Regions from separate parts of the uncultured Phascolarctobacterium sp. genome, predicted to be linked through region 3. Evidence: riboswitches for the same ligand, from Rfam matches in the RefSeq annotation. Region 3 holds a riboswitch; each other region holds the start of a gene.
What was found. A riboswitch is a leader RNA that binds a small molecule or an ion and turns the genes downstream of it on or off. The one in region 3 is predicted to bind S-adenosylmethionine.
Positions count from the first base shown of each region.

Region 1: linked by a shared signal. The riboswitch ahead of Q4G98_RS10465 (MetQ/NlpA family ABC transporter substrate-binding protein) and the one ahead of metK (methionine adenosyltransferase) in region 3 are both predicted to bind S-adenosylmethionine.
Region 2: linked by a shared signal. The riboswitch ahead of Q4G98_RS01905 (methionine ABC transporter ATP-binding protein) and the one ahead of metK (methionine adenosyltransferase) in region 3 are both predicted to bind S-adenosylmethionine.

Region 1 is NZ_CATWDQ010000017.1:6,574-13,240, reverse strand. It holds gene Q4G98_RS10475 (glycosyltransferase family 4 protein) at 1-283, opposite strand, end outside; gene Q4G98_RS10470 (sugar transferase) at 283-1,608, opposite strand; gene Q4G98_RS10465 (MetQ/NlpA family ABC transporter substrate-binding protein) at 1,957-2,778, opposite strand; SAM riboswitch class I at 2,883-2,982, opposite strand; gene Q4G98_RS10460 (Fe-S-containing hydro-lyase) at 3,090-3,653, opposite strand; gene Q4G98_RS10455 (fumarate hydratase) at 3,667-4,512, opposite strand; gene Q4G98_RS10450 (NADP-dependent malic enzyme) at 4,523-5,749, opposite strand; gene Q4G98_RS10445 (metallophosphoesterase) at 5,879-6,358, opposite strand; gene Q4G98_RS10440 (XTP/dITP diphosphatase) at 6,355-6,667, opposite strand, start outside.
Region 2 is NZ_CATWDQ010000002.1:48,913-55,579, forward strand. It holds gene Q4G98_RS01890 (LysR family transcriptional regulator) at 1-79, shown strand, start outside; gene Q4G98_RS01895 (MetQ/NlpA family ABC transporter substrate-binding protein) at 302-1,135, opposite strand; gene Q4G98_RS01900 (methionine ABC transporter permease) at 1,162-1,821, opposite strand; gene Q4G98_RS01905 (methionine ABC transporter ATP-binding protein) at 1,811-2,848, opposite strand; SAM riboswitch class I at 2,926-3,027, opposite strand; gene Q4G98_RS01910 (YerC/YecD family TrpR-related protein) at 3,185-3,493, shown strand; gene hisZ (ATP phosphoribosyltransferase regulatory subunit) at 3,483-4,661, shown strand; gene hisG (ATP phosphoribosyltransferase) at 4,678-5,334, shown strand; gene hisD (histidinol dehydrogenase) at 5,325-6,667, shown strand, end outside.
Region 3 is NZ_CATWDQ010000001.1:300,242-306,908, forward strand. It holds gene priA (primosomal protein N') at 1-2,029, opposite strand, end outside; gene metK (methionine adenosyltransferase) at 2,179-3,357, opposite strand; SAM riboswitch class I at 3,454-3,564, opposite strand; gene coaBC (bifunctional phosphopantothenoylcysteine decarboxylase/phosphopantothenate--cysteine ligase CoaBC) at 3,692-4,894, opposite strand; gene rpoZ (DNA-directed RNA polymerase subunit omega) at 4,914-5,099, opposite strand; gene gmk (guanylate kinase) at 5,102-5,731, opposite strand; gene remA (extracellular matrix/biofilm regulator RemA) at 5,755-6,015, opposite strand; gene Q4G98_RS01310 (YicC/YloC family endoribonuclease) at 6,034-6,667, opposite strand, start outside.

The sequences.
Region 1 (6,667 bases), on a different contig from region 3:
GTGTATGGCAATGGATAACGTCATAATGATTTGTTTTTATTATTTGTTTTAACTGTTTATAAGCTACAATATTGCGTTGTGAAAATGGTGAGCGTACAAAATCTATATCAAAGTATTGATCGCAGTTTGGTATGACACATGGTTCGCCAATAAAGTCATTTTTTGCAGCAACGTGTACTTCCCAGCCATGTTCCTTAAACATTTTGAGGAAGGGTAAATGGAAAGTATTAATATGCGTTTTTACTACGGTTGCCACAAAAAGGACTTTTTTCTTTTGCTCCATTACTTTCCCTGTACTCCTTCGGTACTGCTTTTTGTCAGCAGAACTTTGAATGTTTGCAGCATGATCATCAGGTCGGTTTTGACGCTGACGTCCTGTATATACAGCAGGTCGTAGATCAGTTTGTCATAGGCACTGGTATTGTATTTACCTGCTATCTGTGCCAGGCCCGTGATGCCCGGTTTTACGTTATGACGGTAATCATATTCAGGATTTTGGGCAATAAACTGCTTAACGAAAAAGGGTCGTTCCGGCCTGGGGCCGACGATGCTCATTTCGCCTTTCAGCACATTGAACAGCTGCGGCAGTTCGTCAAGCCTGGTGGCCCGCATGACCCTGCCAAATTTTGTGATCCGAGGGTCGCCTTCCGCTGCCAGCACCGGCCCGCATTTTGCTTCCGCGTCCTGTTTCATACTGCGGAATTTATGTACAAAAAAGGTTTTGCCATATAAGCCGACACGTTCCTGTGAATACAGCACCGGGCCTTTGCTGTCTACGCTGATCATGATCGCGGTAATCATCATTACCGGCGACAACAGAATGATCGCTGTCACTGCTACTGTAATATCCAAGATCCGTTTCAGCACCCGCTGTTCGGCCGTCAGCAGCATCCGCGTCACCCGCTGCATGGGGATGTCGTCTACTACTAAAATGCCCGTATTCTTGCAGGCCAGTTCATACATGGTCGGTACAAAAAAGATCTGTTTCTTCGTGCTGCGTGCATAGCGCAGTATTTTTTCTTTGTCCGCAATCGGCAGCTCCGCACCAATAAAAACATAGTAGTTGGCGTCGATATGCTGCTGCCAGTTGGTCTGTTGACAGCTGTCACAAACAGACTGCAGCGCCTGTTCCAGACCATAAGTTTTGGCCAGTTTATTTTGGATGCGTGCTGCTTCTTCACCGGCTGCAAACAGTACAGCCGTCTGCTTGGGAAAGTGCTTCCATTCCCACTGGTGACAGACGTATTGCCAAATAGCCAGTAAAACAAACGAAAACACTGCTGAATAAACAAGTACGACACGTGAATAATCAAACTGGCGAAAAAAGAAAGTCATGGCCATCGCCATGATGTAAATATTGGTCACAGCAACCAGAAGATTAAGGAAAATATCTACCAGTTTTTTGCGGATCAGGCTGAACAATCCATAGACGTTGAACATAAAGAACATCATGATGACCAGGATCGGTAAAAATTCCAGATGGAAAGCTATCTTATCCGTTTGTTTATTGCCAAGCTCCAGCACCATAGCGATACTGGTAGCCAAATATAAACAGAATATGTCACCGATGATCAAAATTATCTTACGCAGCAAAGAATTATATCCCACTGGAATCCACCCATAATCAATACTTTGGTATTTTTTCTTTTCTATAAAATATTTCACCAATAATTCATAATTATTGTACCACGGTTGTACCCCCCCGCAAGACATAAGCACGTTTTATTTTATATTTCAGTCAGCTTTTTGCTCTTACTTATATTTTTATCGTACCTATGTGGCAATATTTACAATATCACTTGCCAGCACCGCTTCTGCTGACATGCAAAAGCCTGACTCTATTCCCATAGAGCCAGGCAAAAAAATATTCCCACCTCAACTTTCGCTGAGGTGGGAATATTTTTTTCATTTCCTGATCAAGCAATGATCAGCTACTTAAATCAAACAAAACTTTCATTAAAATGCGGGTACGACAGCGCCTTTATATTTTTCTTCGATGAATTTTTTTACTTCCGGACTAGTCAAAGCTTTATCCAGTTTTTGCAGTTCAGGACGCTTATCGTCGCCTTTACGAATCGCCAGGATATTGGCATACGGAGAGTCCTTAGGTTCGGTAAAGAGCGAATCTTTGACCGGATTCAGCTGTGCTTCCATGGCAAAATTGGAATTGATCACAGACAGATCAACATCATCCATGGAACGCGGCAGCAGAGCAGCCTCAATTTCCACGATCTGCAGGTTTTTAGGATTTTCAACAATATCACCAGGCGTACCGGAAATGCCTACACCGTCACGCAGTTTGAGCAGTTTGGCGCTTTGCAGCAAGGCCAGCGCACGGCCGCCGTTAGTGGGATCGTTAGGGATAGCAACTTTAGCACCGCTGGGAACATTATTCAAATCTTTCAATTTTTTGGAATAAACGCCCATCGGTTCGATATGTACCTTGGTATAGGCCACAAGCGGCAGATTCCGTTCGGAAGCGAATTTTTCAAGATACGGGGTATGCTGGAAGAAGTTGGCGTCTAATTCTTTATCTGCCAGTGACAGGTTGGGTTTTACATAATCACTGAATTCAATGATCTGCAGGTCAACGCCTTCTTTAGCCAGCTGCGGTTTGATCAGATTTAAGATTTCGGCATGCGGCACAGGCGTTGCGCCTACTTTCAGCACCACCTTTTTATCGCCGCTGTTAGCGGCAGGTTTGCTGTCGCCGCCGCAGCCGGCAACGACTAACGCGATGCTGAACACTGCCAGCAAGGCTAAAAACAACTTTTTCATAAACAATCTCTCCTTTAATAATGAATTTAACACAGTACCTATCTTGGCTCGGTCGGGCAAACAAAAAAGCTCTTTCCGAGGAAAGAGCGCTTGCTTCTGCTTTCCTCTCATCTATCAAGAATGTTCTTGCAGGATTTAGCACCATAGCCGGGGCTTGGTTGCCGGGTTTCACAGGGCCTGTCCCTCCACCGCTCTCGATAAGAGTGTGTTATTCGATTGGCATTATGATAGCTCAACTAAATAAGCTTGTCAAGGTTTTTGTAAAAAATAAGAGGCTGCCGCTGCAGCCTCTTAAATATTTGTTAAATTTGTTACTCTTTGCTGTACTTGGCAATGCCGACTTTGTAAAAATCATTGCCTTCGCTGTCGATACAGACGATTGCAGGAAAATCTTTAACTTCGTAACGGCGGATAGCCTCAGGCCCAAGATCTTCATAAGCGATCATTTCTTCACCTTTGATAGATTTGGCAATAACGGCTGCCGCACCGCCAACAGCGGCGAAATAAACAGCGCCATGTTTCACGCAGGCGTCAATAACTTCCTGCGAACGCAGTCCTTTGCCGATCATCCCGCGCATGCCCTGCTCGATCATAGTCGGAGTGTATTTATCCATGCGGCCGCTGGTCGTCGGACCGGCGCTGCCTACTATTTCACCCGGTTTAGCGGGGCTGGGCCCAACGTAATAGATCACCTGATCACGCACATCAAAAGGAAGCTGCTCGCCCTTGTCCAGTGCTTCAGTCATCCGCTTATGCGCAGCATCGCGGGCAGTATAAATGTAACCGCTGATACGCACTACGTCGCCTGCATGCAGGTCTTTAATAGTTTCTGCGCTTAAAGGCGCCGTAATATATTTGATAGTAGCTTCACTCATTTCAGGCCCCTCCTTACAATACCACTTCTGCACGACGTGCAGCGTGGCAGTTCAGATTTACGGCAATCGGCAGAGAGCCGATATGGGTCGGTGCGTATTCAATATTCACAGCGACAGCAGTTGTACTGCCGCCCAGCCCTGAAGGGCCTACGCCAGTCATATTAACACGTTTGAGAAGTTCTTTTTCCAGTTCTGCATACTGCGGATTGGGATTGTGTTCGCCCACCTTACGAGTAAGGGAATATTTAGCCAGAATCGTAGCTTTTTCCATATTGCCGCCAATGCCTACGCCGACTGTAACAGGCGGGCAGGGATTCGGGCCGGAACTGCGTACAGTGTCAACAACAAATTTGATCACGCCTTCGACGCCGTCAGCCGGTTTGAGCATTTTTAAAGCGCCCATATTTTCACTGCCACAGCCTTTCGGAAAAACTGTGATCTTGATTTTTTCGCCGGGCACGATGGTTGTATGAATGATTGCCGGCGTATTATCGCCAGTATTTTTACGTACAAATAAAGGATCGTCAACAGAGGATTTACGCAGATAGCCGCCGACATAGCCATCGGCGACACCGGCGTTGACAGCCTCATACAGGTCGCCGCCAACAAAATGTACTTCCTGCCCGATCTCCAGAAAGACCACGGTCAGACCGGTATCCTGACAGATCGGTACAGCTTTGGCTTTGGCCAGTTCGGCATTCTCAACGATAGTCGTCAATATTTCCTGCCCCAAAGGAGATTCTTCGGTGGCAATAGATGCTTTTAATTTTGCCAGCAGCTCTTCCGGCAGGTAATAGCAGGAATCTTTACAAAGCTTACTGACAGCGGCAGTTATCTCCTGAACTTTTATCTCGCGCATAATGGCCTCCTTATCTGCCGACACGTTTCATAGTGTTGGCACGCACTTCTTCGGGATCGACTTTGATGCGGGCGATGCCGGTTTCCATGGCCACACGGGCTACTGCAGCAGCAACTGCCGGAGCAACACGCGGATCAAAGGCATCGGGAACAACATAATCAGCACGCAGATCTTTCTCGTCGATCAGCTCGGAAATTGCATAAACAGCAGCAACTTTCATTTCTTCGGTGATCGCTTTCGCACGCACGTCGATAGCGCCGCGGAACACACCCGGGAATACGGTAACGTTATTGACCTGGTTCGGGCTGTCACTGCGTCCGGTACCTGCAACAGCGGCACCAGCTGCGATAGCGTCAGCATAAGAAGTTTCCGGCACCGGATTAGCCAGTGCAAAAACGATAGCTTTATCAGCCATGCTGGCAATGATTTCTTTAGTAAAGACGTTAGGTGCGGAAACACCGATCAAAACGTCAGCGCCTTTGGCAATCTCTGCCAGATCACCTTTTTTATGCTCTTTATTGGTGACTGTAGCCAGGTAAGACTGGATACGGTCAAGCTTAGCGTCGATACCTTCGTACAAAGCGCCAAAACGGTCGACCATCGTTACATTTTCAGCGCCCATGCTGACAAGCAGGCGGCCGATAGCCGAACCTGCGGCGCCGCAGCCGTTAACGACGAATTTAGCCGTTTTCATATCTTTTTTTACAAAGCGCAGTGCGCCGATAACTGCCGACAGACAGGCAATAGCAGTGCCGTGCTGGTCGTCATGGAACACCGGGATGTCGCAGATCTTTTTCAGTTCGCATTCGATGTCATAGCATTTGGGCGAGGAAATATCTTCCAAATTGATACCGGCAAAGCTGGGCTGCAGGAAACGTACTGTTTCAATAATTTTGGCAGGATCTTTGGTGTCGATACAGATAGGTACAGCGTCTACATCGCCAAAGGTTTTAAAGAGTGCGGCCTTGCCTTCCATGACCGGCATAGCTGCTTCAGGACCGATATCGCCCAGACCAAGTACACGCGTACCGTCGCTGACGATAGCGACCATATTGCCGCGGCAGGTATATTCAAAGGACATATCTTTATTTTCTTTGATTTCTTTACATGGTTCAGCAACACCAGGAGTGTATGCCAAGGCCAGATCTTCGCGGGTTTTAATGGGAACCTTGCTCACAACGGCAAGTTTACCATGATTTTCCAAATGGAGTCTTAAAGCGTCGTCACGTAATGTCATACATTATTACCCCCGTAATTTCAATTTAGTATACACTATACATTGTAAATGAAATACACTGCTTTTTCAAGGGTATACGTCAGAATTTTTAGTTTTTTTATAATTTAAAAGCTTGCTTAACTTATCTGCTCACAATTTATAAAGCTCTGCTGCGGGACGTTCTCCCTCTTTGACAGTCAATACTGCAAATGTCGGCCCCATTTCACTGCGCGGCAAAATCGGACTGCCGGGATTGACAAGCAGCACATCGCCGAACCATTTGACCAAAGGAACATGGGTATGCCCGAAAACCACAATATCAGCTTCCAGCTTACGCGCCCACCAGGCCAGTTCGGACACCTGATATCCATGCAGATAACGATGTCCGTGGGTCAGCCAGATGCGCTGCCCCGCCAGCGTAATAAATTCGTCGACATTGGCCTTGCCTTCGCCGGGGTCTGTATTGCCGCATACTGCCAGCAGCGGCAGCTTGGTTTCGGCAACTAAAAAACGGCCGTCCTGGCTGTAATCTCCGGTATGAAACCAATATTCAACAGGCGGCACGGCGTGCAGAACTTGCCTGATAGCTTGTTTGCTGCCGTGAGTATCGCCGGTAATACCGATTTTCACTTCATTTTCCCCCAATTCGCAACAAGTTTTTTGATAGCTTTGCCGCGATGGCTGATTTTATTTTTTTCCTGCATCGTTGCTTCGCCTAAGCCTTTGTGCAGTTCTGTCGACCAGAATAAAGGATCATAGCCAAAGCCCTCTGTTCCCAATGGCTCATGCAGCAGCATACCGTCACAGATGCCGTCGCTTTCCAGCAGGATCTTGCCGTTGGGCGCCGCCACGGCTAAAGCGCAGCGAAAACGGCAGGTACGTTTCACCTGAAATTTCATGGTTTGCAAAAGCAGCTTATTATTTTCTTCATCCGTCGCC
Region 2 (6,667 bases), on a different contig from region 3:
TAGTAATTCATTGATCGCCTGGGCGAAAGCCGGGCTGGGTCTGGCAGTGATCCCTGAGTCAGCGGAAGCGATCGCTTAGCGTGAGGGTTTAGCCTGTATCCGTTTTGCGGACCGGAGTTTGATGACAACGGCGGCGGTAGTCTGGGCACGAAAGCATTATCATGCGCCGACAACGCGCAATTTTATCAGTTTCATCCCGCAGTATTTTGAACAGAAGAAAAAGTGAAGGCAGCTTTACTGCCCAAAACAAAAGCCACGGAACTTTTACAGTTCCGTGGCTTTTAGTATAAGCGTTATTTCGTTATTTCCAGGCTGGTAAGATCGTGCCCTGGAAGTGGTCCAGAATGAATTTTTCATTGTCAGCCGACTGATAGATCGCTTTCAGCTTGGCGATCCGGGGATCGTTTTCGTTAGTCTTTTTGGTAACGAAGATATTGACAAACGGATTGTCAGCAGATTCCAGAATGATGGAATCTTTAGTAGGATTAAGACCGGCGGGAATAGCATAATTGGCGTTGATAACTGCCAGCGTTACGTCGGGCAGGCTGCGGGGAATTGTCGCCGCGTCCAGTTCCAGAAATTTGAAGTTATGCGGATTTTCAGTAATATCAGCAACAGTGGTAGTGACGTTTTTATTGTCTTTGACTTTGATCAGGCCGGCATTAGCCAAAACCAGGATGGCACGGCCGCCGTTGGACGGATCGTTGGGGATACCGATAGTGGCGCCGTCAGGAATAGCGTCGCCTTTTTTCAAGGTTTTAGAATAAGCTGCCATCGGGAAGTTAACGGTTTTAAAAACTTCGACCAGATCAAATTTAGGCTCTTTTTTCAAGGTAGCGTCCAGGTAGGGACGATGCTGCATGCTGTTGGCAAAAACCTCGCCCTGGAAGAGCGCCACGTTGGGAGTGACATAGTCGTTGAATTCGACAACTTCTACTTTCAAGCCTTGTTTTTCAGCCAGTTTTTTGACGTTATCCATGATTTCGGCATGAGGGCCGGCAGTAACGGCGATTTTTACAGGTGCGTTGGCTTCAGGTGCTTTGGCTGCTTCTTTTTTGTCGCCGTCGCAGCCGAAGGTGGTGAATGCAGCCGCGCATAATGCAGCCGCGACCAGGATCTTAGTAAGTTTTGTCATGAGAATATCCCCTTTACAAGATGTTTTTAAAGTTTATTTTTGTTAAGCTTTTTGGAAAAATAATCGCCTAAGGACTGAATGGACTGCACCATAACGATCAGGACGACAACGGTGATCAGCATTACGTCCATCTGAAAACGCTGATAGCCGTAACGGATCGCCAGGTCGCCCAGGCCGCCGCCGCCTAAAGTGCCGGCCATGGCCGAATAACCGATCAGAGCGATCACGGCGAGCGTGATACCTAAAACGATGGAATGCAGGGCTTCCGGCAAAAGCACTTTGCGGATGATCTGCAGCGGACTGGCGCCCATTGCCTGCGCTGCTTCGATAACGCCGTGGTCGATTTCCAGCAGCGAGGACTCGATGATGCGGGCAATAAAGGGTGCGGCCGAGATCGTCAGCGGTACGATAGAAGCGGTAGTGCCGATCGAAGAACCGACTAAAAGACGGGTCAGCGGAATGATCGCTACCATTAATATAATGAAGGGAGTAGAACGGGTAGCATTGACGATAGCGCCTAAAACGCTGTTGACAGGCGCGTTGGGCAAAATATGGTTTTTACGGGTGACGGTCAGGATCACGCCGAGCGGTACGCCGATAAGTGTGGCGAGGATCGTGGAAGCCAGCACCATATAGCAGGTTTCCCAAAAGGATTTAAGTAAAAGTGCTAACATTTCAGGAGACATAACCGATCACCTCAACTTTCAGCTGCTGTTCGTGCAGATAGTGCAAAGCATTTTTGATACCTGCGGCGCTGCCGGAAATTTCGATGACCAACGTGCCGAAGGGAATATCCTTGAGCGAGTCGATATTGCCGTAGATGATATTGATATCGACGTCGAATTTTTTGACCATGCCGGAAACGATCGGGTCGCCGGCGGAGTTGCCGATGAAGGACAGCCGCACGATCAGCTTGCTGCCTTCAGTATAAGTGTCACTGAGGGCCGAGGACTGCAGCAGTGCCGGCAGCTCGACATTGTTGATGCTTTTGATGAAATCCCTTGTAGTGGGTTTCTGCGGATCGGTGAAAACGTCAATCATCGAACCTTCTTCAATGATCTCGCCGTTTTCGATAACGGCTACCCGGTCGCAGACCTCTTTCACGACCTCCATCTGGTGCGTGATCATGACGATGGTCAGATTCAGGCGCTTGTTGATATCCTTGAGCAGGTCCAGAATGGATTTGGTGGTCTGCGGGTCAAGGGCCGAGGTCGCTTCGTCGCACAGCAGCACCTTTGGATCGCTGGCCAGAGCGCGGGCGATACCGACGCGCTGTTTCTGTCCGCCTGACAGCTGGCTGGGATAATAATCGCCGCGGTCCTGCAGCTGTACCAGCTCCAGCAGCGGCTGTACCCGTTTTTGGATCTCATCCTGGGGCAGTCCCTGGATCTCCAGCGGGAAGGCGATATTGTCGTAAACTGTACGGGAGGCCAGCAGGTTAAAGTGCTGGAAGATCATGCCGATGTTCTGGCGCGCTTTGCGCAGCTGCTGGTTGCTCATGGCGGTCAGCTCCTGACCGTCCACAAAGACCTGCCCGCCTGTCGGTACTTCCAGCATATTGATGCAGCGGATCAGGGTCGACTTACCGGCGCCGCTGAGGCCGATGATGCCGAAGATCTCGCCGGCGTTGATATGCAGATTGGTTTTCTTTAAAGCGTGGATATCGCCTGCGTTGCTGTAGTAGGTTTTTTCCACATTGCGTAAATCGATCATACAGCGTTCCTCTTTCTTTTCTAAAATCGTAAAAAAACCCTTCACACAGGTGAAGGGTAACGAATACATATCGTACTGCTTCATCTGCCGGATTTACATCCGTTGGATTTGGCACCGTTCACTCAGTGATGGTTGCCGTAGCTTCATAGGGCCAGTCCCTCGGCTACTCTTGATGAAATACCGTTTGGAGTTGTTAAACAAAATAATACACTTACAAACGGCGCTTGTCAATAAAAATTTTTAAATTTTTGTAAAAAGCCTTGCCTTTCACAAGATAAAGTGATAAAGTATAAAAGAAAAATGGTAGCAGTACCATCTAATTTTAAGGAGGCAATCATGGCTGCAAAAACCAGAGACCATTTGACCGACCAGTTATTTAAAGCGATCCTCAGCTTAAAAGACGAGGGACAATGCTCAAACTTTTTTGAAGATATCTGTACTATCAGCGAGCTGAAATCCATGGCGCAGCGCCTGGAGGTGGCCAGGATGCTGGATGCGGGCAGTATTTATGAGGAAATAGTAGAAAAAACAGGCGCCAGCACGGCAACGATCTCCCGCGTCAAACGCTGCCTGGTTTATGGGGCCGATGGTTATAATTCGGTGATGCCGATACTGAAAAAGGAAGCGAAGCCAGATGCTGAATAATAAAGCGCTGCAGGTACCGTATGGGACCCGGGACGTGCTGCCGGGAGAAGCGGGCGCCAGGCGCATAATAGAAAATAAGCTGGCTGCGACTTTTAAAGCCTGGGGCTATGACGAGGTGATCACGCCGACCTTTGAATACCTTGATACCTTTGCCGCCGCCGGACAGTTGTCGGACAGCAGCTTTAAATTTTTTGACCGGCGCAATAATATTTTACTGCTGCGTTCGGATATGACGACGCCTTTGGCACGGCTGGTAGCGACGCGGCTCAATGAAGGGCCTGCGGTGAAAAGGCTTTTTTATCTGGCCAATTTGTTTCGTTATGAAGAAGCACAGGCCGGGCGGCAGTGCGAATTCAATCAGGCCGGCGTAGAACTGATGGGCGCGGCCGGGCCTTCGGCAGATGCCGAGATGCTGGCTTTAGCGGTGGCTTCGCTGCAGGCGGCGGGTCTGCAGGATTTTGTGATCAGCGTTGGCCAGATCGATTTTATCAACGGCCTGATCGAAGCGGCAGAGGTTACGGCAACGCAGGCCCAGGAATTGAAACGCTGCCTGATCGAGCATGACGTGGTACGACTGGAAGCGCTGGTAGATGGCAGCAGGATGCCCTTAGAGCAGAAGGCGCTGTTCAAGGAACTGCCCTTTCTGCACGGCGGCTTAGAGCTGTTGGATAAGGTGGAGGCATGCGGGCTGAACTCTACCAGCGCTCAGGCTGTGCAGGATCTGCGCGAGATCTATGCTTTGGCTGCGGCTTATGGTGCGGCAGCTTATCTGCGTTTTGACCTGGGACTTTTGCGCGACCTTGATTATTATACAGGTATGCTGTTTGAAGGCTATGCCGAGGATATGGGCTTCCCGATCATTGGCGGCGGCCGTTACGATACGATGATGGAAAATTTTGGTAAATCGTGCCCGGCGACCGGCTTTGCTATCGGCATCGACCGGATCATGCTGATTTTGAGCCGCCGCGGGCAGCTGGATAATATCAGCAGCTGGGATGTTTTGGTAGCGTGGCAGGCGGGCTGTTTACCGCAGGCGATCGTGCAGGGCATGCGTCTGCGCCGGAGCGGCAAGACCGTGAAGCTGGCGACAGAACCGTTGAGCCAAAGCGAAGCTGTGGAAGCGCAGCGCGCTAACGCCTGTGATACACTGCTGTATATCGAAGAATGATAAAGGAAGTGCCGTGATGGATTATATTACCGTAGCGCTGCCGAAGGGCAAGCTGTTCCAGAAATCTGTGGACCTGCTGGCTAAAGTCGGCTACAGCGCCGATAACGTAACAGAGGATTCGCGCAAGCTGGTCATCAGTAATGAGGCCAGCCGGGTGCGTTTTATAATTACCAAAACTGTCGATCTGCCGACGTATGTGGAATACGGTGCTGCCGACATCGGGATCATCGGGAAAGACGTGCTGCTGGAGGAACGCAAGGATGTTTATGAGCTGCTGGACCTGAAATACGGACGCTGCCGTTTGATGCTGGCAGTGCCGGAGCAGATGCAGCGGCCCAAGCTGACTGATTACGCACATTTACGGGTGGCGACTAAATATCCTAACTGCGCGCAGGAATATTTCCGCAGTCTGGGGATTCAGACCGAGATCATCAAGCTTAACGGCTCGATCGAGCTGGGGCCGATGGTGGGACTGTCGGAGCTGATCGTTGATATTGTGGAAACAGGGCGGACCCTGAAAGAAAACAAACTGGTGGAGGTAGATTCCATCTATACGGCGACGGCACGGCTGATCGCCAACAGGGTCAGCTTTAAACTGAAATTTGACCGGCTGGATAAGCTGGTACGCGATCTGCGTAAGGTGCTGGATGAGGAGGAAGAACAATGCAGGTAACAGATGCCAGAGGGATGAGCGCTGCCGAGATTGCGGCGCTGATGCAGAAAAAAGCTTTTGATGAATGTGAGCTGTCGCCGGGAGTGCAGGCAGGCGTTACTGCGATGTTCGGCGCGCCGCTGACTGCGGCGCAGGTAGTAGATAAGATCGTTGCCGACGTCAGGGGAAGCGGCGATGACAAGCTGCTGTATTATACCAATCTGCTGGATAAGGCAGGCCTGACCGCTCAGAATATCCGTGTCAGCGAAGCTGAATTTGCGGAAGCAAGGCAGTCGGTCGATACGGAAGTAGTGGAAGCTATCAAACGGGCGATCGCCAATGTGCGCCGCTTCCACGAAGAACAAATGCCCAAGTCCTGGCTGACCAACCGCGACTGCGGCGCTATGCTGGGGCAGAAGGTGACGCCGGTGGATTCCGTCGGTATCTATGTGCCGGGAGGCACGGCGGCTTATCCTTCCTCTGTGATCATGAACGCTGTACCGGCAACTGTGGCTGGTGTGCCGCGCATCGTGATGGCGGTGCCGCCGGGAAGTGACGGCAAGGTCAATCCTTATGTGCTGGTCACAGCCGGGCTGATCGGCGTGACGGAGATTTATAAAATGGGCGGGGCGCAGGCCGTGGCCGCACTGGCTTTTGGTACGGCGACCGTACCGAAGGTAGCAAAGATCACCGGGCCGGGCAATATTTTTGTAACGCTGGCGAAAAAGGCTGTTTACGGCCACTGCGACATCGATATGCTGGCTGGTCCCAGCGAAATACTGATCGTCGCTGACGGCAGTGCTGATCCGCAGTATCTGGCGGCTGACCTTTTGAGTCAGGCAGAGCATGATCCGCTGGCCAGCGCTATTTTGGTCACGGACAGCGAACTGCTGGCCAATGCTGTTGCGGCCGAGCTGGAAGTGCAGCTGGCGGCTTTGCCGCGGCAGGAGATCGCCGCTTTATCCTTGACCAATCATGGCAGGATCATCGTGGCGTCGGATATGGAAACAGTGATCGAAATGGCAAATATTTCAGCACCGGAGCATCTGGAAGTGATGACGAAAGAGCCTTTTGCGCTGCTGCCGTATCTGCGTAATGCCGGCGCAATCTTTCTGGGCGCTTATTCGCCCGAGCCTTTGGGCGATTATTACGCCGGCCCGAACCATATCCTGCCTACCGGCGGCACGGCCCGTTTCTATTCGGTGCTGAATGTGGAAACCTTTATGAAAAAAACCAGTATCATCGCATATACGCAGGGCGCTTTAGCCGCTGTGGGCAGCGATGTGATCAAAATGGCCGAAGCCGAAGGGCTGCAGGCCCATGCCAACGCTATCCGCGTACGCATGGAAAAGAG
Region 3 (6,667 bases):
CCAGACTGCTGCCGCGTACCTCCTCTTTATCTAAAACTGTTATTTTCAACAGCTCGGTATAAGGAGGATAGCCCAGCTCCTGCCTGGTTGCCAGCTCGCCGGCAGCAAAAGCGTCATAATCCTGCGTCGCCGCCAGCTTGATCACAGGGTTAGCAGGGTCATAGGTCTGCAAGACCACATGCCCGGCCCTGTCACCGCGCCCGGCTCTGCCGGCAGCCTGCGTCAGCAGGGCAAAGGTTCGTTCCGAAGCCCGGAAATCGGGCAGGTTCAACGTCGAATCCGCCGAAAGGATACCGACCAGCGTGACGTTTGGTATATCATGCCCTTTGGCCACCATCTGCGTGCCCAAAAGCACATTATATTCACCGCTGCTGAAGGATTTAAGAATATCCTCGTGCGCAAATTTTTTGACAGTCGAATCCTGATCCATGCGTAATATCCTGATCTCCGGCAGCTCAGCGATCTCGGCTTCCGCCTTCTGCGTACCCGTGCCGAAAAATCTGATCCGGCGGCTGTGGCAGTTCGGACATTCGTCCGGTATCGGCGCGGTATTACCACAGTAATGGCAACGCATGGCTTCTCCGGCGCTATGATAAACCAGCGCCACGGCGCAATGCGGGCAGACGATGCTTTCACCGCAGTCACGGCACATCACAAAAGTCGAAAAACCGCGCCGATTTAGCAGCACTATAGCCTGCTCTCCCTGTACTGCCGTTTGCAGTAGCGCATCGCTCAGCGCCGCCGACAGCACCGATTTATTACCGCGCTGCAATTCCAGCCGCATATCGGCAATTTCGACCTGCGGCAGCATACTGCCGTTAGCTCGCTGCAGCAAACGCAGATGTGTATATATGCCCTGCCGCGCTTTATAAAAGCTTTCCAGATCAGGCGTCGCACTACCCAGCACCACCGGTACGCCGCTCAGCTGCGCCCGTTTCAGGGCTACTGTCCGCGCATGATAGTTGGGCCGCTCGTCCTGCTTATAGCTGCCTTCATGTTCTTCATCAATAATGATCAGCCCCAGATCGCTGAAAGGCGCAAAAACGGCTGAACGGACGCCGATCAGCAGCTTGGCGTTGTTGGTACGCATTTTATACCACACATCGGCACGTTCGTTCTGCGACAGCTTGCTGTGGGCAACTGCAACTTCATCGCCGAACCAGGCCTGAAAGCGTTTAACGATCTGCGCTGTCAGCGCGATCTCGGGCACCAGCAGCAGCACCTGCCTGCCGGCTTCCACAGCCTGCGCTGCCGCCCGCAGGTAGACTTCAGTCTTACCGCTGCCGGTTATGCCCTGCAATAAAAAGGTTTCCTGACGCGGCTCTGTGATCGCGCTGCTGATCGCCTCGACAGCCTGCCGCTGCTCGTCTGTCAGCTGCAGGCTTTCTTTCAGCTCCGTTCTGTTGGCATAGCTGTTACGCAAAACACGTTCTTCACTGCGCTCGCTCCAGCCTTTTTCGCACAGGTTCCGCAGCGTCGCCGCACTCACCTGCACTGCCGCCAGTTCCTCACTGCTCAAAGGGCGTCCGGCTTCTGCCAGCACTTCCAGGGCGTGCATCTGTGCCCGCAGCCGTTTGTTATATGCTGCCAGCGCCTCACGTCCTGCCGCAGTCACAGCAAAACAGCTGCGGGTCTTGATCTTCATTTTATTTTCGTAATCATAAGCTATCAGCTTACCTTCATCGTTATAGACAGCCTGCCGTTTGATACTGGTTTTGCCGGGAATAAATAGCCGCATCGCCTCTGCCGGCGAGCACAAATAATATTCGGACAGCCAGTTGGCTGTTGCCAGCATTTCCGTATCGAACCAGGGACGCGTATCCAGCGTCGCTAAAATTTCTTTACAGTCGTATTCGGCCGGGGCAGCCGCTGCCAGCGAGGTCACAAAGCCCTCTACCGTCTGATGCCCAAAGGGCACCACAACGCGCCAGCCCACATCGACATGGCCCAGCTGCGGCGGTAAGCTGTATGTAAATTGTTTAAACAGGTTTTTTACAGGCAGGTTGATTGCCACATTTACATATTTCATTTAATACTCCATTACTGCAAACTTTAGCTTATTATATTTCTACTATTTTCATGAAAATTCCTTTATTTTTCCTCCAGCCAGCAGTTTAAATACTAAGATAAAGAAAATCACAGCTCCCGCAGGAGCTGTGACTGTATACAAGTTTTAAATTATAAGCCTGCCTGTTCTTTCAGGGAAGCAGCTTTATCAGTACGCTCCCACGGCAGATCGATGTCAGTACGGCCCATGTGACCGTAAGCAGCCGTTTGTTTATAGATCGGGCGGCGCAGGTCCAAAGCTTTGATGATCGCAGCCGGGCTCAGCGAGAAGTTTTTGCTTACCAGCTCGGCGATCTTATCCTCGGCGATCTTGCCGGTACCAAAGGTATCAACTAAAACGGATACCGGCTGCGCTACGCCGATAGCGTAAGCCAGCTGGATCTCGCATTTATCAGCCAGACCTGCGGCAACGATGTTTTTAGCAACATAGCGCGCGGCATAAGCAGCGCTGCGGTCTACCTTTGTAGGGTCTTTGCCCGAGAAAGCGCCGCCGCCGTGACGGGCCATGCCGCCGTAGGTATCGACAATGATCTTGCGTCCAGTCAGGCCGGAGTCACCCTGCGGACCGCCGATAACGAAACGGCCGGTAGGATTGATATAGTATTTGGTATCAGCGTCCAGCATCTCTGCCGGCACGATCGGTTTAATAACATGCTCCATAATATCGGCACGGATCTGCTCCATCGGGATCTCCGGAGCGTGCTGGGAAGAAACAACGATAGCGTCGATGCGTACGGGTTTGCCGTCGTCATATTCTACCGTGACCTGAGTTTTGCCGTCAGGACGCAGATACGGCAGTGTACCGTTTTTACGCACTTCCGATAAGCGGCGGGCCAGCTTGTGGGCCAGGCTAATCGGCAGCGGCATGTATTCTTCGGTCTCGTTAGTAGCGTAACCAAACATCATCCCCTGGTCGCCAGCGCCGACTTCGGTCTCCTCGGCCTTGCCTTCCTTGGCCTCCAGCGCTTTATCAACGCCTAAAGCAATATCTGCAGACTGTTCGTCGATAGAGATCAGCACACCGCAGGTATTGCCGTCAAAGCCGTATTTAGCACGGTCATAGCCAATATTGACTACAGTCTCACGGGCGATCTTGGGAATATCCACATAGCAGTTGGTAGAGATCTCACCGACAACATGGATCTGACCCGTTGCTACCAAAGTCTCGCATGCTACACGTCCCATCGGGTCCTGTTCTAAGATAGCGTCTAAAACCGCATCAGAAATCTGATCGGCGATCTTATCCGGATGTCCTTCTGTTACAGACTCAGAAGTAAATAATTTTCTCATAATTAGCCTCCTTTAAATAAAGTACACATCATCAATCTGCCTGCTTACTAAAAAAAGCGCTCTCATAATGAGAGCGCTGTGTATCATTGTTCAGCATTCTCATCTCACGAATTATCGCAGGACTTAGCACCGTTTTGCAAGACTTTCCTCTTACAATGGTTGCTGCGGTTTCACAGGGCCATTCCCTCCACCAGCTCTTGATGAGTAGTATTCAGTTACAATGCTTATTATAGCGGAACGACTGCCAAATTGCAACAGATTTTACAAAAATCTTTCAAATTTACATCCTGCGGCCTAATGGCGCTTAATGCTACGCCCCCCGGCCTAGCGGCAATCATTTGCGTAAACGCAGGACAGTATTCAAAAGCTCTTCTGCAACTTCTGCTTTGGTCATTTTTTCCAGCTCGCGCACTTCGCCGTCTGGAAACAGGAACTTAACGATATTGGTATCAGCGTTAAAGCCAGCCCCCTGCAAAGTAACATCATTGGCAACGATCATATCCAGATTTTTTTTGCAGATTTTTTCTTTGGCGTTAGCGACCAGATTTTGAGTTTCGGCGGCAAAGCCTACCAAAAACTGTTTTTCCTTACGCTCGCCCAAAGCTTTCAAAATATCAGGATTTTTATCCATAACGACAGTTAAGGCGTCGTCAGTTTTCTTTTTGATTTTCTGGTCGGCTACATCATGGGGCCGGTAATCAGCTACTGCGGCAGCCTTGATCACGATATCCACCCCGCCGTAAACTGCCAGGCAGGCGTCCATCATCTGCTGCGTAGTCTCGACCTGCACTGTTTTGACATTGGCAGGCGGCGTCAGCACCGAGGGCCCTGAAACCAAAGTCACCTCAGCGCCGCGTTCAGCAGCAGCCTGCGCGATCGCATAACCCATCTTGCCGCTGGAACGGTTGCCGACATAGCGGACCGGATCGATCGGCTCACGGGTACCGGCAGCAGTTACCAGAACACGCAGACCTTTCATATCACCGCAGCTTCTGGCAAAGAAGGCTTTGATAAATTCCACGATCTCAGCCGGTTCAGGTAAACGTCCCGCTCCTGAAGTACCGCAGGCTAAAAAGCCTGTTGCCGGCGTCATCACAGTTACGCCATGCGCTTGCAGGCTGGCAATATTTTCCTGCGTCACCGCATTTTCATACATACCGGTATTCATCGCCGGACAGACGATGATCGGCGCCTGCGCTGCCAGCAAAGTCGTAGAAAGCAGATCGTCAGCCAGGCCGTGCGCCATTTTCGCCAGAATATTGGCAGTAGCCGGAGCTACTACAAAAACATCGGCCCAATTGGCAAGAGCGATATGCTCGACATTGAATTCCTGATTGCTGTTCCACATAGACGTCGCAACAGCGTTGCCGCTGATTTCTTTAAAGGTCAGCGGCGTGACGAACTTCTGAGCATGCTCGGTCATAACGACACGCACCTCGGCCCCCTGCTTGCGCAGACGGCTGACCAGATCGACAGCTTTATAAACGGCGATACCGCCGGTAACGCCTAAAACGATTTTCTTCCCTTTTAGTAACAAGGCACTAAGCCCCCTTATCTCAGCGTACTTTACGCTCGTAAGTAATAACGTCGTCAGCGATCTCGCGCAAAGCAGTGCTTACTTCTTTCTGAGGCATATTCTGATTGCCGACAGTCAGTTCGCGGGCACGTTTGGCGGCTAAAATCACCAGGGTGTATTTACTGTCAACTTTCTCAGCTAAATAATCGATAGAAGGGTCAACCATACTCATATTTCTCTCTCCTTATGTGCCGCATGGCAAATTTCATTGATAATAAAATAGGTTCTGGCAGCACGGTAACGCTCTGCTTCCATGATCGTCAAAACTTTATTAGTAGCTTTCTGCGCCACATCGTTGACGACGATATAATCATATTCATTGGCATAAGCCAGCTCGCCTGTTGCCGAAGCCAGCCGGCGCTTGATCACGTCTTCGCTGTCCGTACCGCGTTTATAGATACGCGAGCACAGCTCGTCCAGTGACGGCGGTACGATAAACACAAACACTCCGTCAGGGAAGCGTTTTTTGATCTGCATCGCGCCCTGGATGTCGATCTCCAAAATGACATCCTTGCCCTGATTGAGCAGCTCCATCACATAAGAACGGGGCGTGCCGTAATAATTGCCGTAAACCTCGGCGTATTCCAGCAGTTCTCCCTCTGCGATCATATCCTTTACTTCTTCCACAGATTTAAAAAAGTAATTGACGCCGTCCACCTCTCCGGTACGCGCCTGCCTGGTAGTAACCGAAACGGAATAAGCCAAGTCGGGAAGCTTTTCCCTAAGCATCTGACAAATCGTTCCCTTGCCGGCGCCTGACGGCCCGGACAAAACTAATAATAATCCCTGCGGCTTCACGATCAGCCCACCTTCCGTTTTATTTATTCTTCGTCTTCGTCGTCAGTCTGCACTAAACGGTTGGCGACTGTTTCCGGCTGTACAGCCGATAAAATGATATGACCGCTGTCAGTCACGATAACGGCTCTGGTCCTGCGGCCGTAGGTAGCATCGATCAGCATGCCTCTGTCGCGCGCTTCCTGAATGATCCTTTTGATGGGAGCAGACTCAGGACTGATGATAGAAATGATCCTGTTGGCAGCTACGATATTGCCAAACCCGATATTGATCAATTTGATATCCATACTTTCACCCTTTCCCGATTACTCGATATTCTGGATCTGTTCTCTGATTTTTTCTATCTCAGCTTTGATCTCCACAACGACCTGCGCCAAAGTATAATCGTTGGCTTTGGAAGCGATGGTATTTGCCTCACGGTTGAATTCCTGAATAAGGAAGTCGAGCTTGCGTCCGACAGGCTGGTCGGAATCAATGATCAGCTTGAACTGCTTGATATGGCTTTTCAGTCTCACGATCTCCTCGGTAATGCTGGTACGGTCGGCAAAAATAGCGACCTCCTGCAGCAGCCGTTCCGGCTCGATGACCTGATTGTGCTTCTCCAGAAGCTCGTTGATCCTGTCACTCAAGCGGGACTGATATTCTTCGACTACCTGCGGTGAACGTGCTTCGACCACAGCCAGCTTTTCAGCGATCAGATCGGCGCGTTTGATAAAATCGCCGTAGATATTGCTGCCTTCAGCCTCGCGCATAGCGACCAGATTACTGATAGCCTGCTGCAAAGCCTGCTCCAGCTTCGGCCACACGCTTTCCACATCAAAAAAGCCTTCCTGAGCGTTGATCACATCCGGGCAGCGCGACAAATATAAAATCTCCGATTGCTCGTTGAGCTTACAGTCTTCGCAGCCTATAGCGGAACCAACGTCGCGCAAAGCATTA